4 regions of the Serratia ficaria genome follow, and region 3 is predicted to be linked to each of the others. Evidence: riboswitches for the same ligand, from Rfam matches in the RefSeq annotation. Region 3 holds a riboswitch; each other region holds the start of a gene.

Evidence for each region. A riboswitch is a leader RNA that binds a small molecule or an ion and turns the genes downstream of it on or off. The one in region 3 is predicted to bind thiamine pyrophosphate.
Region 1: it holds a riboswitch for thiamine pyrophosphate, as region 3 does, so the genes downstream of both, thiC (phosphomethylpyrimidine synthase ThiC) here and tenA (thiaminase II) in region 3, are expected to answer to the same signal.
Region 2: it holds a riboswitch for thiamine pyrophosphate, as region 3 does, so the genes downstream of both, thiB (thiamine ABC transporter substrate binding subunit) here and tenA (thiaminase II) in region 3, are expected to answer to the same signal.
Region 4: it holds a riboswitch for thiamine pyrophosphate, as region 3 does, so the genes downstream of both, thiM (hydroxyethylthiazole kinase) here and tenA (thiaminase II) in region 3, are expected to answer to the same signal.

Annotation. Positions count from the first base shown of each region.
Region 1 is NZ_LT906479.1:296,725-300,906, reverse strand. It holds gene hemE (uroporphyrinogen decarboxylase) at 1-267, opposite strand, end outside; gene nudC (NAD(+) diphosphatase) at 306-1,073, opposite strand; gene CKW09_RS01370 (Rsd/AlgQ family anti-sigma factor) at 1,173-1,676, shown strand; TPP riboswitch at 1,716-1,840, shown strand; gene thiC (phosphomethylpyrimidine synthase ThiC) at 1,958-3,901, shown strand; gene thiE (thiamine phosphate synthase) at 3,894-4,182, shown strand, end outside.
Region 2 is NZ_LT906479.1:818,407-822,588, forward strand. It holds gene thiP (thiamine/thiamine pyrophosphate ABC transporter permease ThiP) at 1-1,163, opposite strand, end outside; gene thiB (thiamine ABC transporter substrate binding subunit) at 1,139-2,125, opposite strand; TPP riboswitch at 2,182-2,299, opposite strand; gene sgrR (HTH-type transcriptional regulator SgrR) at 2,337-3,998, opposite strand; gene sgrT (glucose uptake inhibitor SgrT) at 4,086-4,182, shown strand, end outside.
Region 3 is NZ_LT906479.1:3,351,550-3,355,731, forward strand. It holds gene CKW09_RS15915 (GlxA family transcriptional regulator) at 1-303, opposite strand, end outside; gene CKW09_RS15920 (SDR family NAD(P)-dependent oxidoreductase) at 344-1,078, opposite strand; gene CKW09_RS15925 (LLM class flavin-dependent oxidoreductase) at 1,105-2,127, opposite strand; TPP riboswitch at 2,287-2,389, shown strand; gene tenA (thiaminase II) at 2,452-3,132, shown strand; gene CKW09_RS15935 (ABC transporter ATP-binding protein) at 3,129-3,866, shown strand; gene CKW09_RS15940 (ABC transporter permease) at 3,863-4,182, shown strand, end outside.
Region 4 is NZ_LT906479.1:3,913,957-3,918,138, reverse strand. It holds gene CKW09_RS18500 (winged helix-turn-helix transcriptional regulator) at 1-7, opposite strand, end outside; gene CKW09_RS18495 (MFS transporter) at 103-1,317, shown strand; gene CKW09_RS18490 (GNAT family N-acetyltransferase) at 1,329-1,754, opposite strand; TPP riboswitch at 1,828-1,919, shown strand; gene thiM (hydroxyethylthiazole kinase) at 1,955-2,749, shown strand; gene thiD (bifunctional hydroxymethylpyrimidine kinase/phosphomethylpyrimidine kinase) at 2,746-3,546, shown strand; gene CKW09_RS18475 (inhibitor of vertebrate lysozyme family protein) at 3,633-4,091, shown strand; gene gutQ (arabinose-5-phosphate isomerase GutQ) at 4,132-4,182, opposite strand, start outside.

The DNA of each region.
Region 1 (4,182 bases), 2.2 Mb from region 3:
CAGGCCAAGCCCCATGGCGTCGGGAATGGTGAGAATATCGGAGAACAGGATGGCGGCGTCCAGCGCATAGCGGCGCAGCGGCTGCAGCGTCACCTCGCAGGCCAGCTCCGCGTTTTTGCACAGCGACATGAAATCACCGGCCTGGGCGCGGGTCGCCTTGTATTCCGGTAAATAACGACCGGCCTGACGCATCATCCATACCGGGGTCACATCCACCGGCTGGCGCAGCAGCGCGCGCAGGTAGCGATCGTTCTTCAACTCATTCATTTATGGGGCTCCCTTAATAATCTGCCGGTCATTGTACATTATTCTGCCCGGCACAGCGCCACGGTGTCCTCAATCAGCCGGCGCGCCACGGTGCCGGGCGGCGGCAACAGCGGCAAGCGATCGTAACGGTACCAGCCGGCGTTGAGCAGTTCCTTGGGATCGTGGCGGATCTCGCCCTGATGATAGTCGGCCATAAACGCCATCATCAGCGAGTGCGGGAACGGCCAGGGTTGGGAGGTGACATAGCGCAGGTTTTTGATTTCGATATTGCTTTCTTCCATCACTTCACGCGCCGCCGCCTGTTCCAGCGTCTCGCCCACCTCGACAAAACCGGCCAGCACCGTATGGATGCCGCCGCGATGGCGCACGTGCTGCGCCAGCAGGATCTGGTCGTCGCGCCGAATGGCGACGATCACGCAGGGGGCAATCTGCGGGTAGTAGCGCTCGCGGCAATTTCCGCACAGGCAGGCGCTTTCGCTGCGGCTGAAGTGCATCTCATGGCCGCAGTAGCCGCAATAGCGATGGGAGCGGTAGAAATCCGCCAGCTGCACGCCGCGCCCGGCGAGCTGGAACAAACCGCGATCCAGTTCGAGCAGCTGCCGCACCGAGCCCATGTCGCGCGGCATCGCATGGCGCACCAGCCATACCGGCGCGCCGCCCCACTCGCCGATGGCGCGCGCCATTTTACCCTGCAGGGAAAAAGAGGCGGCCGAACCGAACGGCAGTTCACCGTTCGGTAACCAAAGTTTGCTTTCATGGCTGACTATCCACCAGCCATTTTCATTACCCGTTAATGCAAGTTCCATATCGTTGTTGCACAACCTCAGCTTCACTGGCACTCTACAAATCGGCCTTGTTACATTTTAATAACTTACTGTTACTTTTTATTACTTACGGAGTCAAACATGCTCAACCGTTTGGAAAGCCTGACTCAGCGCCTTGGTGGTAGTAATGAATTAGTTGATCAATGGCTTCAGGCCCGCAAGCAATTGCTGGTCGCCTACTGCACCCTGGTGGGCCTCAAACCGAATAAAGAAAAGCATACGCCGCTGAATGAAAAAGCGCTGGAGAACTTTTGCCATAATCTGGTGGATTATCTCTCAGCCGCGCATTTCCATATCTATGACAGAATTATCAAACAAGTGGAAGGCGCTGCCAGCCCAAAAATGTCTCTGTCGGTAAACATCTACCCCAAACTCTGGGCCAATACCGAGCAGGTCATGGCCTTTCACGACCGCTATACCGAAGTGGATATCGATCAAGACGTGTGTCTGGAGTTCCACCAGGCGCTGTCGGATATCGGCGAGACGCTGGCGGCGCGCTTTACCCTGGAAGACAAGCTGATCCAGCTGGCGGCGGAAGCCTCGCAGCCGCCGCTGTCGGATAAGGCGCTTGATCAGGCGCGTTAGAATTTTGTAGTCTTTTTTATTATCCCTCCTATACTGGAGGGCATCTTGTCGGAGTGCCTAGCGCCTGATTTGTTCAACAAATTGGCCAGGCTGAGACCGTTAATTCGGGATCCGCGGAACCTGATCGGGTTAATACCCGCGAAGGGAACAAGAGTAATCTATCGCCATAGGCAGGATTTCTCCCCATTCGGGATGATCCGATCCTATCGGCCAGCATCATTACTCCCTCCGAGCTCCAGACAAGCAACTTTCCCAACCCAACACACTGGTAGGAACTTGCTATGTCTAACGTTAAGAAACCTCGTGCCCGTAAAGAGCAACGCGAAGCTGCCCAACAGTTTATCGACAGCCTGCAGGGGGTGGCCTTCCCCAGCTCACGCCGTATCTATCTGCAGGGTTCGCGCAGCGATGTGCAGGTGCCGATGCGCGAAATTCAGCTCAGCCCGACGCTGGTCGGCGGCGGCAAGGACAACCCGCAGTACGAACAGAACGAAGCCATCCCGGTGTACGACACCGCCGGCCCCTACGGCGATCCGCAGGCGCGGCTCGACGTGCATGCCGGCCTGGCCAGGCTGCGCGCCGGCTGGATCGAAGAACGCGGCGATACCGCGGTACTGAGCGGCGTCAGTTCCGGTTTCACCCAGCAGCGCCTGGCGGATGAAGGCTTGGATCACCTGCGCTTCGAACGCCTGCCGCTGCCGCGCAAGGCGCAACCGGGCAAGTGCGTGACCCAGTTGCACTACGCCCGCGCCGGCATCGTCACCCCGGAGATGGAGTTTATCGCCATCCGTGAAAACATGGGGCGCCAGCGCATCCGCGGCGAGGTCCTGCGCCAGCAGCATCCGGGCCAAAGCTGGGGCGCCAACCTGCCGGACAACATCACGGCGGAATTCGTGCGCCAGGAAGTGGCCGCCGGGCGCGCCATCATCCCCGCCAACATCAACCACCCGGAATCCGAACCGATGATCATCGGCCGCAACTTCCTGGTGAAGGTCAACGCCAACATCGGCAACTCGGCGGTGACCTCCTCGATCGAAGAGGAAGTGGAAAAGCTGGTGTGGTCCACCCGCTGGGGCGCGGATACCGTGATGGACCTGTCGACCGGCCGCTATATCCACGAAACCCGCGAATGGATCCTGCGCAACAGCCCGGTGCCCATCGGCACGGTGCCTATCTACCAGGCGCTGGAGAAGGTCAACGGCGTGGCGGAGAACCTGACCTGGGAAATGTTCCGCGATACCCTGCTGGAACAGGCGGAACAAGGGGTGGACTACTTCACCATTCACGCCGGCGTGCTGCTGCGCTATGTGCCGATGACCGCCAGGCGCCTGACCGGCATCGTCTCGCGCGGCGGCTCGATCATGGCCAAGTGGTGCCTGTCGCACCATCAGGAAAACTTCCTGTATCAGCACTTCCGCGAAATCTGCGAGATCTGCGCCGCCTATGACGTTTCGCTGTCGCTCGGCGACGGCCTGCGCCCAGGCTCGATTCAGGACGCCAACGACGAAGCGCAGTTCGCCGAGCTGCACACCCTGGGCGAACTGACCAAGATCGCCTGGGAATACGACGTGCAGGTGATGATCGAAGGCCCCGGCCACGTGCCGATGCAGATGATCCGCCGCAATATGACCGAAGAGCTGGAGCACTGCCACGAAGCGCCGTTCTATACCCTCGGCCCGCTGACCACCGATATCGCACCGGGTTATGACCACTTCACCTCCGGCATCGGCGCGGCGATGATCGGCTGGTTCGGCTGCGCCATGCTGTGTTACGTCACGCCGAAGGAGCATCTCGGCCTGCCGAACAAGGAAGACGTCAAACAGGGATTGATCACCTACAAGATCGCCGCCCACGCCGCCGATCTGGCCAAGGGCCACCCGGGCGCGCAGATCCGCGACAACGCCATGTCCAAGGCGCGCTTCGAGTTCCGCTGGGAAGATCAGTTCAACCTGGCGCTCGATCCGGCTACCGCGCGCGCCTACCACGACGAAACCCTGCCGCAGGAGTCCGGCAAAATCGCACACTTCTGCTCGATGTGCGGACCGAAATTCTGCTCGATGAAAATCTCGCAGGAGGTGCGCGACTACGCCGCCGCCCAGGAGGCCGCCAAACCGATAGAGGTGCAGCTGAACGGCATGGAAAAGATGTCGGCCGAATTCCGTTCGCGCGGCAGCGAGCTCTACCACAGCGCCGGCAACCTGCAAGAGGAAATGCGCAATGACTGATATCGCCACCCCGTTCCCCGCTACCCCGCACCGACTGGGATTGTACCCGGTGGTCGACAGCGTCGAGTGGATCGCCCGCCTGCTGGGCGCCGGCGTCAAGACAATCCAATTGCGCATCAAGGATCTGCCGGACGAACAGGTGGAGGAAGACATCGTCGCCGCCATCGCGCTGGGCAGACAATACGATGCGCGGCTGTTCATCAACGATTACTGGCGGCTGGCCGTCAAACACGGCGCCTATGGCGTACACCTCGGCCAGGAAGATCTGGATACCACCGATT
Region 2 (4,182 bases), 2.5 Mb from region 3:
GTGGCCAGCACGATGCCCGGCATCGCCAGGATCACCATGCCGCTCAGCTCAAGCCGTTGCCCCGCGCGCAGCCGTTGCCGCAGCTTCAACTCACGGCTGCTCCACAGCAGCATCATGGTCAGCGCCACGCACAGCAGCCCGGCGCCGATCGCGATGCGCAGCGAAGTGAACAGCGCTTGCCACAGCAGCTGCTGTTGCAGCACGCTGAGCATCGCCTGATTGACGCCGTCGACCATGACCGCCAGCAGCGGCGGCAGCAACAGCAGCAGGGCGGCGGCGATCAGCACCACGTCGCTGACGCGCCGCCACAGGCTGTCTTCGGGGTTGCGCCAGATCTGCGCATGGGTATGGCCCACCGGCAGCGCCTGGCTCAGCCGCTGGCTGAGCAACACCAACCCCAGGCAGCATGTCAGTTGGATCAGCGCCAGCAGCGCGGCCCGGCTGAGATCGTAGTCGTAGCTCAGCGCTTGGTAGATGGCCAGCTCGATGGTGGTGGCCTGCGGCCCGCCGCCCAGCGACAGCACGGTGGCGAAGCTGGCGAAGCACAGCATGAAGATCAGCGCGCCGCTCGGCAGGATCTGGCGGCGCAGCGCCGGCCATTCGACGAAGCGGAACTGCTGCCAGCCGTTCATGCCCAGCTGCGCCGCCAGCTGGCGCTGCTCGACTGGGATGTTTTCCAGCGCCTGCAGCAGCAACCGGCTGGCCAGCGGCAGGTTAAAGAACATGTGCGCCAGCAGAATGCCCTGCAGGCCGTAGGGCGAGAAGCCGTAATCGAGGCCCAGCCAGCCGCATAGCGTCGCCAGCCAGCCCTGGCGGCCATAGACGCTGAGCAGGCCGAATACCGCCACCAGCACCGGCAGCACCAGCGTCATGGCGCACAGCCTGAGCAGCAGCCGCCTGCCGGGGAAGCGGCGCCGGAACAGCGCGCGCGCCAACAGGATGGCCGGCAACACCGAGATCAAGGCCGACAGCAGCGCCTGCCAGAAGGTGAAGCGCACCACATGCCACAGATAGCTGTCCTGCCACAGGGCGCGCCAGTCGCTGTCCGGCGCATGGCGCCACAGCGAGCCCATCGCCAGCGCGGCCAGCGTCAGCATCAACGCGGCGGCCAGCAGCCCCGGCCACAGCCAGCGGGGGATCACTGGCTGACGGCGGTTTGCCATGCCCGGATCCAACTGCCGCGTTGCTTGGCCACCTCTTCGGCGCTGTACTGCAGCGCGGTCTGCGGAACGATCATCTGTTCAAAGCCGGCCGGCAGCGCGGTTTTGATCGCCGGGTACATCCAGTTGCCGGTGGGAATGCTGTTCTGGAACGCCGGCGTCACCATAAACTGCAGGAAACGCTCCGCCAGCGCCGGCTGCTTGCTGGCCTTCAGCTTGCCCGCCACCTCGACCTGCAGATAATGGCCTTCGCTGAAGTTGGCGGCGGCGTAGCCGTCTTTTTTCTCTTCAATCAGGTGGTAGGCCGGGGAGGTGGTGTAGCTGAGCACCAGGTCGCCTTCGCCTTTCAGGAACAGGCCGTAGGCTTCGCTCCAGCCCTTGGTGACGGTGACGGTTTTCTTCGCCAGCTGCTGCCAGGCCGCCGGCGCCTTGTCGCCATAGACCTTCTGCATCCACAGCAGCAGGCCAAGACCCGGCGTACTGGTGCGCGGATCTTCATAGATCACCTTCCAGTCTTGATCGCTGTTGACCAGTTCCTGCAGGCTTTTCGGCGGGTTCTTCAGCTTGTCCTTGTTGTAGACGAAGGCGAAGTAGCCGTAGTCGTAAGGCACGAAGGTTTTATCCTGCCAGCCGCCCGGTACGGCCAGCTTGCCGACATCGACGCCGCTCGGCGCGAACAGGCCGGTTTGCCGGGCGGCCTGCAACAGGTTGTTGTCCAGGCCCAGCACCACGTCGGCGGCGCTGTTCTTGCCCTCCATGCGCAGGCGGTTCAGCAGCGATACGCCGTCTTCCAGCGCGACGAATTTCAACGCGCAGCCGCATTCGGCCTCGAAGGCCTTTTTCACCGCCGGGCCGGGGCCCCAGTCGGCGGCGAAGGAATCGTAGGTATAGACCGTCAGCGTCGGCTTGGCGAGAACCGGCGCGGCGCACAGCAGCAGTAAGCAGGGCAGGTATTTTTTGACCACGTTGCACTCCTGAGAAATAAGGGGCAAGGCATCTGAGGGGGCGGGGGCGGTTACGCCGGATCGCTGGGCTCAAATCCCTCCGCCGGTATTGACCGGATCAGGTTCGACGGGTGTGCTCTCAGCGGAAAAGCGGCCGGTCGCGCCAGCTCATTTTCCGCACCCCGTTGAGACGGCGCTATTGTAAAGACTAACCGACGCCGACGAAAGGCGCTTATGCCTCCGGCGGCGCAAACCAGGCGGATTTGAAGTCGAACCAGCCGAGGGTGTTCATCCGTACCCCGCGCATGCTGCGCTGGCCGTGCAGCTGCAGCCAGTGGTGGAACAGCGGATGCAGATGGTGGCGGCTGACCAACCGTTGGCAGAATTCCGCCAGCGGCAGGCGGTTGGCGCGCCACAGCGCGGCGTCCTGGGCTAAATCCTCGCTCATGCAGTGCTGCATCAGCGGCAGCTCATACAGGGTGGCGAACAGCGAAAACTCCAGCGGCAGGTAAAAATTGGCGCTGCCGAGCCACAGATCGCTCTGCGCATCGCCTTTATGCCAGACCTCGTAGTCGACGCTCTGCACGATCAGTTTGATGCCGTGCAGCGCCAGCAGCGGCTCGATCGCCTGGCGGATGGCGTGGAACTCCGAGTGCTCGTTGAAATGGGTCATGGTCAGCTCGGTCAGGCCCGCCGGCTTGGGCTGCTGCGCCAGCGCGCGGTTGTGGTGCCAGCGCGGCAGCAGGCCATAGGCCGGCGACCAGTAGCGCTGGTAGACCGGACCGGCGTTGGCCAGCAGCGCAATCGGATTGATCAGTTCGCACAGCCAGCTGCGGATGGCCGGATCGGCCGCCAGCGGGGAGCGCTGGTCGAACAGCAGAAAGTAGCAGCCCTCCTCCAGCCGGCTTTCCAGCTCGTTTTTGCCGGTATCGTCGCCCTGCAGCTGCACGCCGGAGTGCACCAGCTCTTCGGTCACCTCCGGCAGCACCCAGATATTCACCTCATCGATCAGCGCCCGGTAGCCAAAGTAGTCGTCGAAGGCGTGGATTTTCATCTGGCTGCGGTGGTTGCGCACCACGCTGTAAGGCCCGGTGCCGATGGGGTGGCGGGCAAAATCCGGCAGGCTCGGCCATTCGCGCGGCAGGATCATCGCATGCACGCTGCCCAACAGCCACGGCAGCCAGTGATCGGGGCTGCGCAGATGCACGTCGATCACGTAGGGCGTCGGTGAGGTCACGCGGTCGATATGCGAGAACAGCGGCTGTGGCGTCAGGCGGTTGATGGTGCCGATGACGTCTTCCATTTCCAGCTCGCGGCCGTGGTGGAAATGAATTGCCGGCCGCAGATAAAAACGCCAGTGCAGCGGCGTCAGCGCCTGCCAATGATGGGAAAGATCGGACTCCAGTTCCCCGTTTTCCTCGTTTATCCGCGTCAGGCCGCTGAAAATCTGGCGGGCCAGGTGGGTCTCCGAACGCCGCAGCGCCGAGCCGGGCAGCAGGTTGTACAGTTGGCGATAGTAGAGCACCCGCAGGATGTGTTTGCCCTGGCGGAAGCTGCGGCCCAGCTGGGACAGCAGCATCTGGCGCACCACGTTTTTGTCGCCGACCAGCTGCACCAGCTGATCGATGCGGTCCTGCTCCAGCAGCTCCTCGGCCCGCTGCTGCTGCAGCGCCAGGCCGGTGTAGTGAAAGGTCAGCCGGGATCGTTTGCCGCGCCCCGACTCCGCCTGCCAGGTCAACCAGCCCTGCTGTTGCATGGCGCTCAGCAACGAACGCACGTGGCGCCGCGAGCAGCTGAGCACTTCCGCCAGCTCCTGCAGCGTGGTTTCGGTGGCTTCGCCGTGGCAGCGTTGCCACAGGCGAATGAACTGCTGCTGCAATCTGGAGGTGGACATAAAAGAGGAACGCTCCCGCATCAATCCGTCAATTTATCTTTCCCTATATTACGCCGATAATTTTCCTCAATGAAAGGGGGAGGGCGAATGATGAAAGCTTTCTTGTCAAAACAGTTCTATCAGCGCTATTTCAGCGCGGTGCGCCGCCAGCACGCCGACTGGCTGGGCCTGGTGCCTGAGCAGG
Region 3 (4,182 bases):
GGGCGCGGCGCGCCGCAGCCACTCCGCGACCAACGCCCCTTCTTCCTCGTTCGCCCCCCGGCCGGTCACCACTATGGTGTCGCGTTCCCGTTCGGGGTCAAGATCGCACAGGCGATGGTCGGCCAAGAGGTTCAGGCCGGACGAGCCGTGCACCACCCGATGGGACTGCGTGGTGGCCACCGCGACCTGATACAGCGGCGCATCGGCGGGCCGCAAGCGGTTGGCCTGCATCAGAATGTCGGCGATGCCCGCCGATTCGAACAGCATGCCCCCTTCGGGGACGATAATCAGAAATGTATGCATGTCCTTAAAATACAAAATGAGCAAAATAAGTCAATGCCGCTCAGGGCATCGCCAGCGTTACGCCGGTCACCCGTTCAAGCTTCGCCAGCAAGGCGTCCTGAAAAGCCGGATCGCGCGTGGCGGCGTGCGGCGCCAGGCGGCGCTGGTGATGCCAATAGCCGCCGGAAACCCGGGCCTGCGCATCTTCGCTGCCGACCAGCCACTCCTGCGTCAGGTGGCCCAGGCGTAAATCGCCGGGGGCGTTTTCGCCGCCCATCCGGGTCGGCACCCAGCCGGGATCGACGGCGCTACCGATCACCTCCGGCCAACGGCGCGCCACCGCCGCGGCAAGCGCCGTCACCAACAGTTTGCTGTCCGAATAGGGCATCGGCTGGTTTCCGCGCCAGTCCACCGCGTCGAGCGCGGCGCGGCCGTCGAAATGCATGCTGCTGCTCAAATACACCAAACGCGCCGGCCGGGCGATCAGCGCCGTCAACAGATAAGGCGCGATGACGTTCACCGCCAGCACCTGCGGCCCGCTGAAGACGCCGGCATTGTGAATCACCGCGTCCGGGCGGCCGATCCGGTTCACCTGCCCGGCCAAGGCTTGGGTTTGCTGCAGGTCAGACAAATCGCCGGTCACCGCCAGCGCACCGCGATCCAGCAGAGCGCGCATGCCGTGGAGCCGGCCAGGCTCACGCGCATGAACGATCACCTGATGCCCCTCGGCCAGCAAGGTTTCCGCCGCCGCGCGGCCCAGCCCGTCCGCCGAACCGGTAATGAAAATACGTGACATGGCTACCTCCCGTTATTGTTGCGCCATCAGCGCCAGCCCAACGCCGGCGCGACCTGGGTCAGGATCGCTTCGATAACGTGCGCGTTGTAGTCGACCCCCAGCTGGTTCGGTACGGTCAGCAGCAGCGTGTCGGCCTCGGCAATCGCCTCGTCCTGCGCCAGCTGTTCGATCAACTGCTCCGGCTCGGCGGCATAGCTGCGGCCAAAAATCGCCCGGGTTTGCTGGTCGATATAGCCCACCTGATCGCCTTCCTTGCCGCTGCCGCCGAAATAATTGCGGTCCCGCTGGTCCATCAGCGCAAAGATGCTGCGGCTGACCGACACCCGCGGCTCGCGCACATGGCCGGCCTCTTGCCAGGCGGCGCGGTAGGCGCGGATCTGGCTGGCCTGCTGCACATGGAAGGGTTCGCCGGTCTCGTCGTTCTTCAGCGTGGAGCTTTGCAGGTTCATGCCCAGTTTGGCCGCCCACACCGCGGTGGCGTTGGAACTGGCCCCCCACCAAATGCGATCGCGCAACCCGGCGGAAAACGGCTCGGGGCGCAGCAGGCCCGGCGGATTGGGGAACATCGGCTGCGGATTGGGCTCGGCAAAGCCTTCGCCGCGCAGGGCTTCGAGCAGCACCTCGGTATGGCGGCGAGCCATGTCGGCCTCGGTTTCGCCCTCGGCCGGCGTGTAGCCGAAATAGCGCCAGCCGTCGATCACCTGCTCCGGCGAGCCGCGGCTGATGCCGAGCTGCAAACGCCCGCCGGATATCAGATCGGCGGCGCCGGCGTCCTCGACCATATACAGCGGGTTTTCATAGCGCATGTCGATCACGCCGGTGCCGATCTCAATGCGGCGAGTTTTGGCGCCGATGGCGGCCAGCAGCGGGAACGGCGAGCCAAGCTGGCGTGCAAAGTGGTGCACGCGGAAGTAGGCGCCGTCCGCCCCCAAATCTTCCGCGGCCACCGCCAGATCGATGGACTGCAGCAGCGCATCCGCCGCCGAACGGGTGCCCGACTGAGCGGAAGGCGCCCAATGGCCGAAAGAGAGAAAGCCGATCTTCTTCATGGGGTGTGTCCTCAGATTCAACGTAGCGGGATTACAGTGACAAAAATACCGCCGCCTGTGCCAGAAAAATCGCCCCCAATCGCACTAAACGAACCGATTTCCGCCGCCGCCGCGCCCTGCGGCCGGGCATTGTAATCAAAAAATAAATGTCGTATAACAGGCACCTCCGAGGGGTGTCCTGTTATGGGCTGAGATGGCGCAAGCCGAACCCTTTGAACCTGATCTGGGTCATGCCAGCGAAGGGACGGGTCGGCAATAACGCCTTCGCTCATTGCCTGTTCATACCTCAGCGCGCCCGGATCTCCACTCACTTATGGAGGTCCCATGTATACCACCATGTTCGAAACCGGCCTTTACGGACGGCTGCGCCAACAGGCCGGCGGTCACTGGCAGGACTACGTCGCTCATCCCTTTATTCGACAGCTGGCCGCCGGCACCTTGCCCGAGCCCGCTTTCCGCCGCTATCTGACCCAGGACTACCTGTTCCTGATCCACTTCGCCCGCGCCTACGCGTTGCTGGTCAGCAAGCTGCGCACCCTGCCGGAAATGCGCGCCGCCGCCGCCTCGCTCAACGCCATCGTCGCCGAACTGCCGCTGCACCTGGCCTACTGCGCCGGCTGGGGGCTGGACGAGGGTGAAATCGCCGCCCAGCCCGAAGCGCCAGAAACCATGAACTACACCCGCTACGTGCTGGACATCGGCCACGCCGGCGATGCGCTGGAGCTGCTGGCCGCCCTGCTGCCCTGCGTCGCCGGCTATGCCGAAATCGGCCTGCGGCTGCTGAACGATCCCGCCACCCGGATGGAGGGCAATCCCTACGCCTCCTGGATCAAAAATTATGGCGATCCGGGTTACTTGGCCGGGGTGCGGGCCGCCATCGAGCTGCTGGAAAACGTCGGCCGCCAGCGCGGCGCCGAGAGCCGCTTCGCCGAGCTGGCGCAGATTTTCACCACCGCCACCCGGCTGGAGTCGGCGTTCTGGCAGATGGGGCTGAACGCCTCATGACGCCCCGCCAGCCACCCGGCATCGAGGTCCGGGATTTAACCCTGCGCTTTGGCGATCGGGTGATTTTCGAACGGCTCAGCTTCACGATCGACGGCGGCAGCTTCGTCGCCCTGCTCGGTGCCAGCGGCGCCGGCAAAACCAGCCTGCTGAAGATCATCGCCGGGCTGGCTCAGGCCACCTCGGGTAGCGTCTGCGGCAGCGACGGCCTGCCGATCGCCGGGCGCATCGCCTATATGGGGCAAAAAGACCTGCTCTATCCCTGGCTGACCATCGATGAAAACATCACGCTCGGCTCACGGCTGCGCGGGGAGAAAGCCGATCGCCCATGGGCGGCCCACCTGCTCGAGCGGGTCGGGCTGAGCGGCTATGGCGGCGCCCTGCCCGCCGCGCTGTCCGGCGGCATGCGTCAGCGCGCCGCCATCGCGCGTACCCTGTACGAGCGCCGGCCGATCGTGCTGATGGACGAGCCGTTCTCGGCGCTGGACGCCATTACCCGCGCCACTATTCAGACGCTGGCGGCCGAGCTGCTGGCGCAGAACACCGTGCTGCTGATCACCCACGATCCGATGGAGGCCTGCCGCCTGAGCCACCGCCTGCTGGTGCTGGCGAACTCGCCGAGCGGCATCGACGATAACCACCCGATCGGCGGGCAACCGCCGCGTGCGCCGGACGATCCGCACCTGCTGAAAAGCCAGGCGGAACTGTTGCGGCAGTTGGTGAGGGCGGCGCAATGAAACCGCAGACAGAAAGCGGCCTGAGCCGCCTGCGCCGCGGCCTGACGGTGTTCGCCGGGCTGCTGCTGCTGTGGTGGCTGCTCACCCTGGGCAGCATTCCCGCCTTCCTGCTGCCCTCGCCCGCGGCGGTGGCGCAGGCGCTGTGGCATGGCCGCGATTACCTCGCCTGGCATACGCTGGTCACCGCCTCGGAAATCCTCAGCGGCTTGGCGCTGGGGGTACTGCTCGGCGCGGCGCTGGCGCTGGGCATGATCTTTTCCCCGCGCCTGCAGCGCTGGCTGATGCCGCTGGTGCTCACCAGCCAGGCGATACCGGT
Region 4 (4,182 bases), 560 kb from region 3:
GTTTCATGGCTTTCCACTCCTGCAGCGAGATCTGGTTGCATTATAAAACCTCCGCGCGTAAAGTTCATTAGGTTTAATAATGAAACCAAAATGGAGCGAACGATGAGCGATAAATCGTTGGAGCCCGGCTGTACCGCGTTAAACCGGCTGCCTGCTTCGCTGGTGTTGCTGCTGGCCGGCGCCAGCGCCTTCAGCGTGGCGAACGTCTACTATGCCCAACCGCTGCTGGACGCCATTGCCGAGGATTTCAACATCAGCCTGGCGGCGGTGGGCATGGTGATCGCCGCCACCCAGCTCGGCTGCGCGCTGGCGTTGTTGCTGGTGGTGCCGCTGGGAGATCGGGTTAATCGGCACCGGCTGTTGGCCGCCCAGCAGCTGCTGTTGATTGCCGCCTTGCTGGCGGTGGGTTGGTCGCACGGCAGCGTGCTGCTGCTGGCGGGGATGCTGTTGGTGGGGCTGCTGGGCACCGCGATGACCCAGGGGCTGATCGCCTTTGCCGCCACGCTGGCGGCGCCGCATGAGCGCGGGCGGGTGGTCGGCGCCGCACAGGGCGGCGTGGTGCTGGGGCTGTTGCTGGCGCGCACGCTTTCCGGCGCGCTGGCGGATCTCGGCGGTTGGCGCACGGTGTACTTTTTCTCCGCCGGGGTGACGCTGGTTCTGTTGCCGATCCTGGCGCGCCTGTTGCCCGCGCCGCAGCTGGCACCTTCGACGCTCGGCTATCCGGCCTTGCTGCGCTCGATGCTGACGCTGTTGCTGCGCGATCGCACGCTGCAGATTCGCGGCATGCTGGCGCTGCTGATGTTCGGCACGTTCAGCATTTTCTGGAGCGCGCTGGTGTTGCCGCTCAGCCGGCCGCCGTTTAATTTTTCTCATTCGATGGTGGGCGCGTTCGGGCTGGTGGGGGCGGTAGGGGCGCTGGCGGCGATGCGCGCCGGGCAGCTTGCCGACCGCGGGCTGGGGCAGCTGGCCAGCGGCGTGTGCCTGCTGCTGTTGGCGCTGGCCTGGCTGCCGCTCGGCATGTTGAACCACGGCCTGGCGTGGCTGGTGGCGGGCATCGTACTGTTGGATCTGGCCGGGCAGGCGATCCACGTGCTGAACCAGAGCATGATTTTCAGCGCCCATCCGCAGTCTCACAGCCGGCTGGTGGGGTGTTACATGTTGTTTTACGCCGTCGGCAGCGGGTTGGGTGCCTTCGCCAGCACCCACGTCTACGCCTGGGCCGGCTGGAGCGGCGTGTGCTGGCTGGGGGCCGGCGTCAGCCTGAGCGCGCTGCTGTTCTGGCGGCTGACGCTGCGTTTTATGCCCGGGCGCGCATAACGGGGGCGCCCTTATTTGGCCGGAGAGTGCAGCAGATAGTAGTCTTCGTCGCCGTCGTTGCCGGTCGAGATGATGCGCCAGCCGTGCTTGCGATAGAACGTCAGCGCCTTTTCGTTTTTCACCAGGCATTTCAATGCGCCGGTGGCGGTGAAGGTGCGCTCCGCCGCCTGCAGCAGGGCGCTGCCGACGCCGCGCGGCGGCAAAAGGGGATCGACATACAGGTTATGGATGAAGTTGTCGGCGCGGTAAATCGACACGAACCCCAGCAGCTTGCCGTCCTCCTCCGCCACCCAAATGTCTTCGCCCAGCGTCGCACGATCGAAATCCTCCAGCCGGTAACCGTCGGTATTGCGCCACGGAAACGCCGCCTTGCGCGACGCCAGGTACAGGGTGCGCAGGAACGGGCGATCGGCTTCCCGGTAGGGTCTTGTTTGCATGGCGTCTCCTGGTTGTTTTTTTTGCCACTACTATAGCGCGATTGACCTCGTCGGCGGCAAGCCCAATAATGGCGTTCTTGACTCGGGGTGCCCGTTAGGGCTGAGATTTTACCCGTATTACCTGATCTGGATTATGCCAGCGTAGGGAAGTCTCGGTGCCCAACCGGTACCCGCCTTCTTGAACGCCGGTTGGGAGGAATATGCTCGCTCGACCTGATGCTTTACCCGGCGCCCGCGCCGCGGCCTGTCTGACCCAATTCAAACAGCGACCCCCGCTGATCCACTGCCTGACCAACGAGGTGGTGCAATCGCTCACGGCCAACGTCTTGCTGGCGCTCGGCGCTTCGCCGGCGATGGTGGTGGAGCCGAGCGAAGCGGCGCAGTTCAGCGCAGTGGCCGACGCTTTGCTGATCAATATCGGCACCCTCAATGCGCCGCGCGCCGAATCTATGCTGGCGGCGGTGGCGGCCGCCAACCGGGCGGGTACCCCCTGGGCGCTGGATCCGGTGGCGGTCGGCGGGCTGGCCTATCGCACCGCGTTCGCCAAACGGTTGCTGGATGAGAAACCGGCGGCGATCAGGGGCAACGCGTCCGAGATCATGGCGCTCGGCGGCCTGCAGGCCAGTGGCCGCGGGGTGGACAGCGCCGACGATTCGTTGGCCGCATTGCCCGCCGCACGCGAGCTGGCGCGCAGCAGCGGCGCAATAGTGGCGGTGACCGGCGCGGTGGATTACGTTACCGACGGCCGGCGCGAGTGGGCGGTCGCCGGCGGCGATGCGCTGATGACGCGGGTGGTGGGTACCGGCTGCGCGCTGTCGGCGGTGGTTGCCGCCTTTTGCTGCCTGCCGGGCGAGCGGCTGGATAACGTCGCCACCGCCTGCCGGGTGATGGCGCACTGCGGCGGCCTGGCTGCCGCCGCTGCCGCCGGGCCGGGCAGCTTTACCCCGGCGTTTCTCGACGCGCTGTACCGCCTGCGCGCGGAGGAGCTGCAATGAAACGCATCAACGCTTTGACCATCGCCGGCACCGATCCCAGCGGCGGCGCCGGCATTCAGGCCGATCTGAAAACCTTCTCGGCGCTGGGCGCGTACGGCGCCTCGGCGATCACCGCGCTGGTGGCGCAAAATACCCGCGGCGTGCAGTCGGTTTACCAGATTGAACCGGCGTTCGTTGCCGCCCAGCTGGATTCGGTGTTCAGCGACCTGCGCATCGACAGCGCCAAAATTGGCATGTTGGCCAACGCGGCGATCGTGCAGGCGGTGGCCGAGCGGCTGCGCCATTATCGGCCGGCGTTTGTGGTGCTGGATACCGTGATGCTGGCGAAAAGCGGCGATCCGCTGCTGGCGCCGGAGGCGGTGGACTCGATCCGTCGCGAGCTGCTGCCGTTGGTGTCGATCATCACGCCGAACCTGCCTGAAGCGGCGGCGTTGCTGGAGTGCGCCCCGGCGGAAAACGAGCGGCAGATGCGCGAGCAGGGGCGGGCGCTGCTGGCGATGGGCTGCCAGGCGGTGCTGATGAAGGGCGGCCACCTGAGCGAAAGCGAAAGCCCGGACTGGCTGTTTGCCGCCGGGCAGGAGCAACGCTTTACCGCGCCGCGCGTCGCCACTCGCCATACGCACGGTACCGGCTGCACGCTGTCGGCGGCGTTGGCCGCGCTGCGCCCGCGTCACGATGACTGGGCGGCGACCGTCGCCGCCGCCAAGGACTATCTGCAAAAGGCGCTGCAGCAGGCGGATACGCTGGAAGTGGGGCACGGCATCGGGCCGGTGCATCATTTCCACGCCTGGTGGTGATCCAACTTTTCGCCGTCGTTGTGGTCTGACTGGATCCAGGCCCGGCCGCCGCCGGGCGTGATCGGACTCAACAAGGGAGAAGGGCCATGACAGGACAACGTGCACTCCGCAGCGCCGTTTTCGGCGCGTTACTCAGCTTCAGCGCGGGCGGCTTCGCCCAGCAGATCGTCACCACCTCGGACGTGATCCAGCAGCCGGGTTATCAAACCAGCTGGCAGAATATGATGAAGGGGCAGGCCAGGCTGCCGGGTTGGGCGCGCAAGGGCATCGGCACCTCGACGCCGGCGCAGAGCCTGAGCTGGCAGGGGCAGAACTATCTGGTGGGCAACCTGTGCAAGCCGCATGACTGCGCCAACAACTTTTTGATCGTGGCGTTCAAAGAGGACAAATCGCAGGCCTGGGGCGTGCGCGTCGAGGTGGAAAACCGGCCAGAGGCTATCGATCATCCGAAGAAATACGCCCGCTATCAGTGGCTCGGCAAGCCGAACGATGACATCAAGGCGTTGCTGAAGAAACAGTTCGAGGATAATCCCGACTGGAAGTAACCCCGCAGGGGCGCGGTTCGCCGCGCCCCATGCCCGGGAGTCAGCCGATGCCGGCCTGATGCAGATCGTGCAGGTTGATGGCGCCCACCAG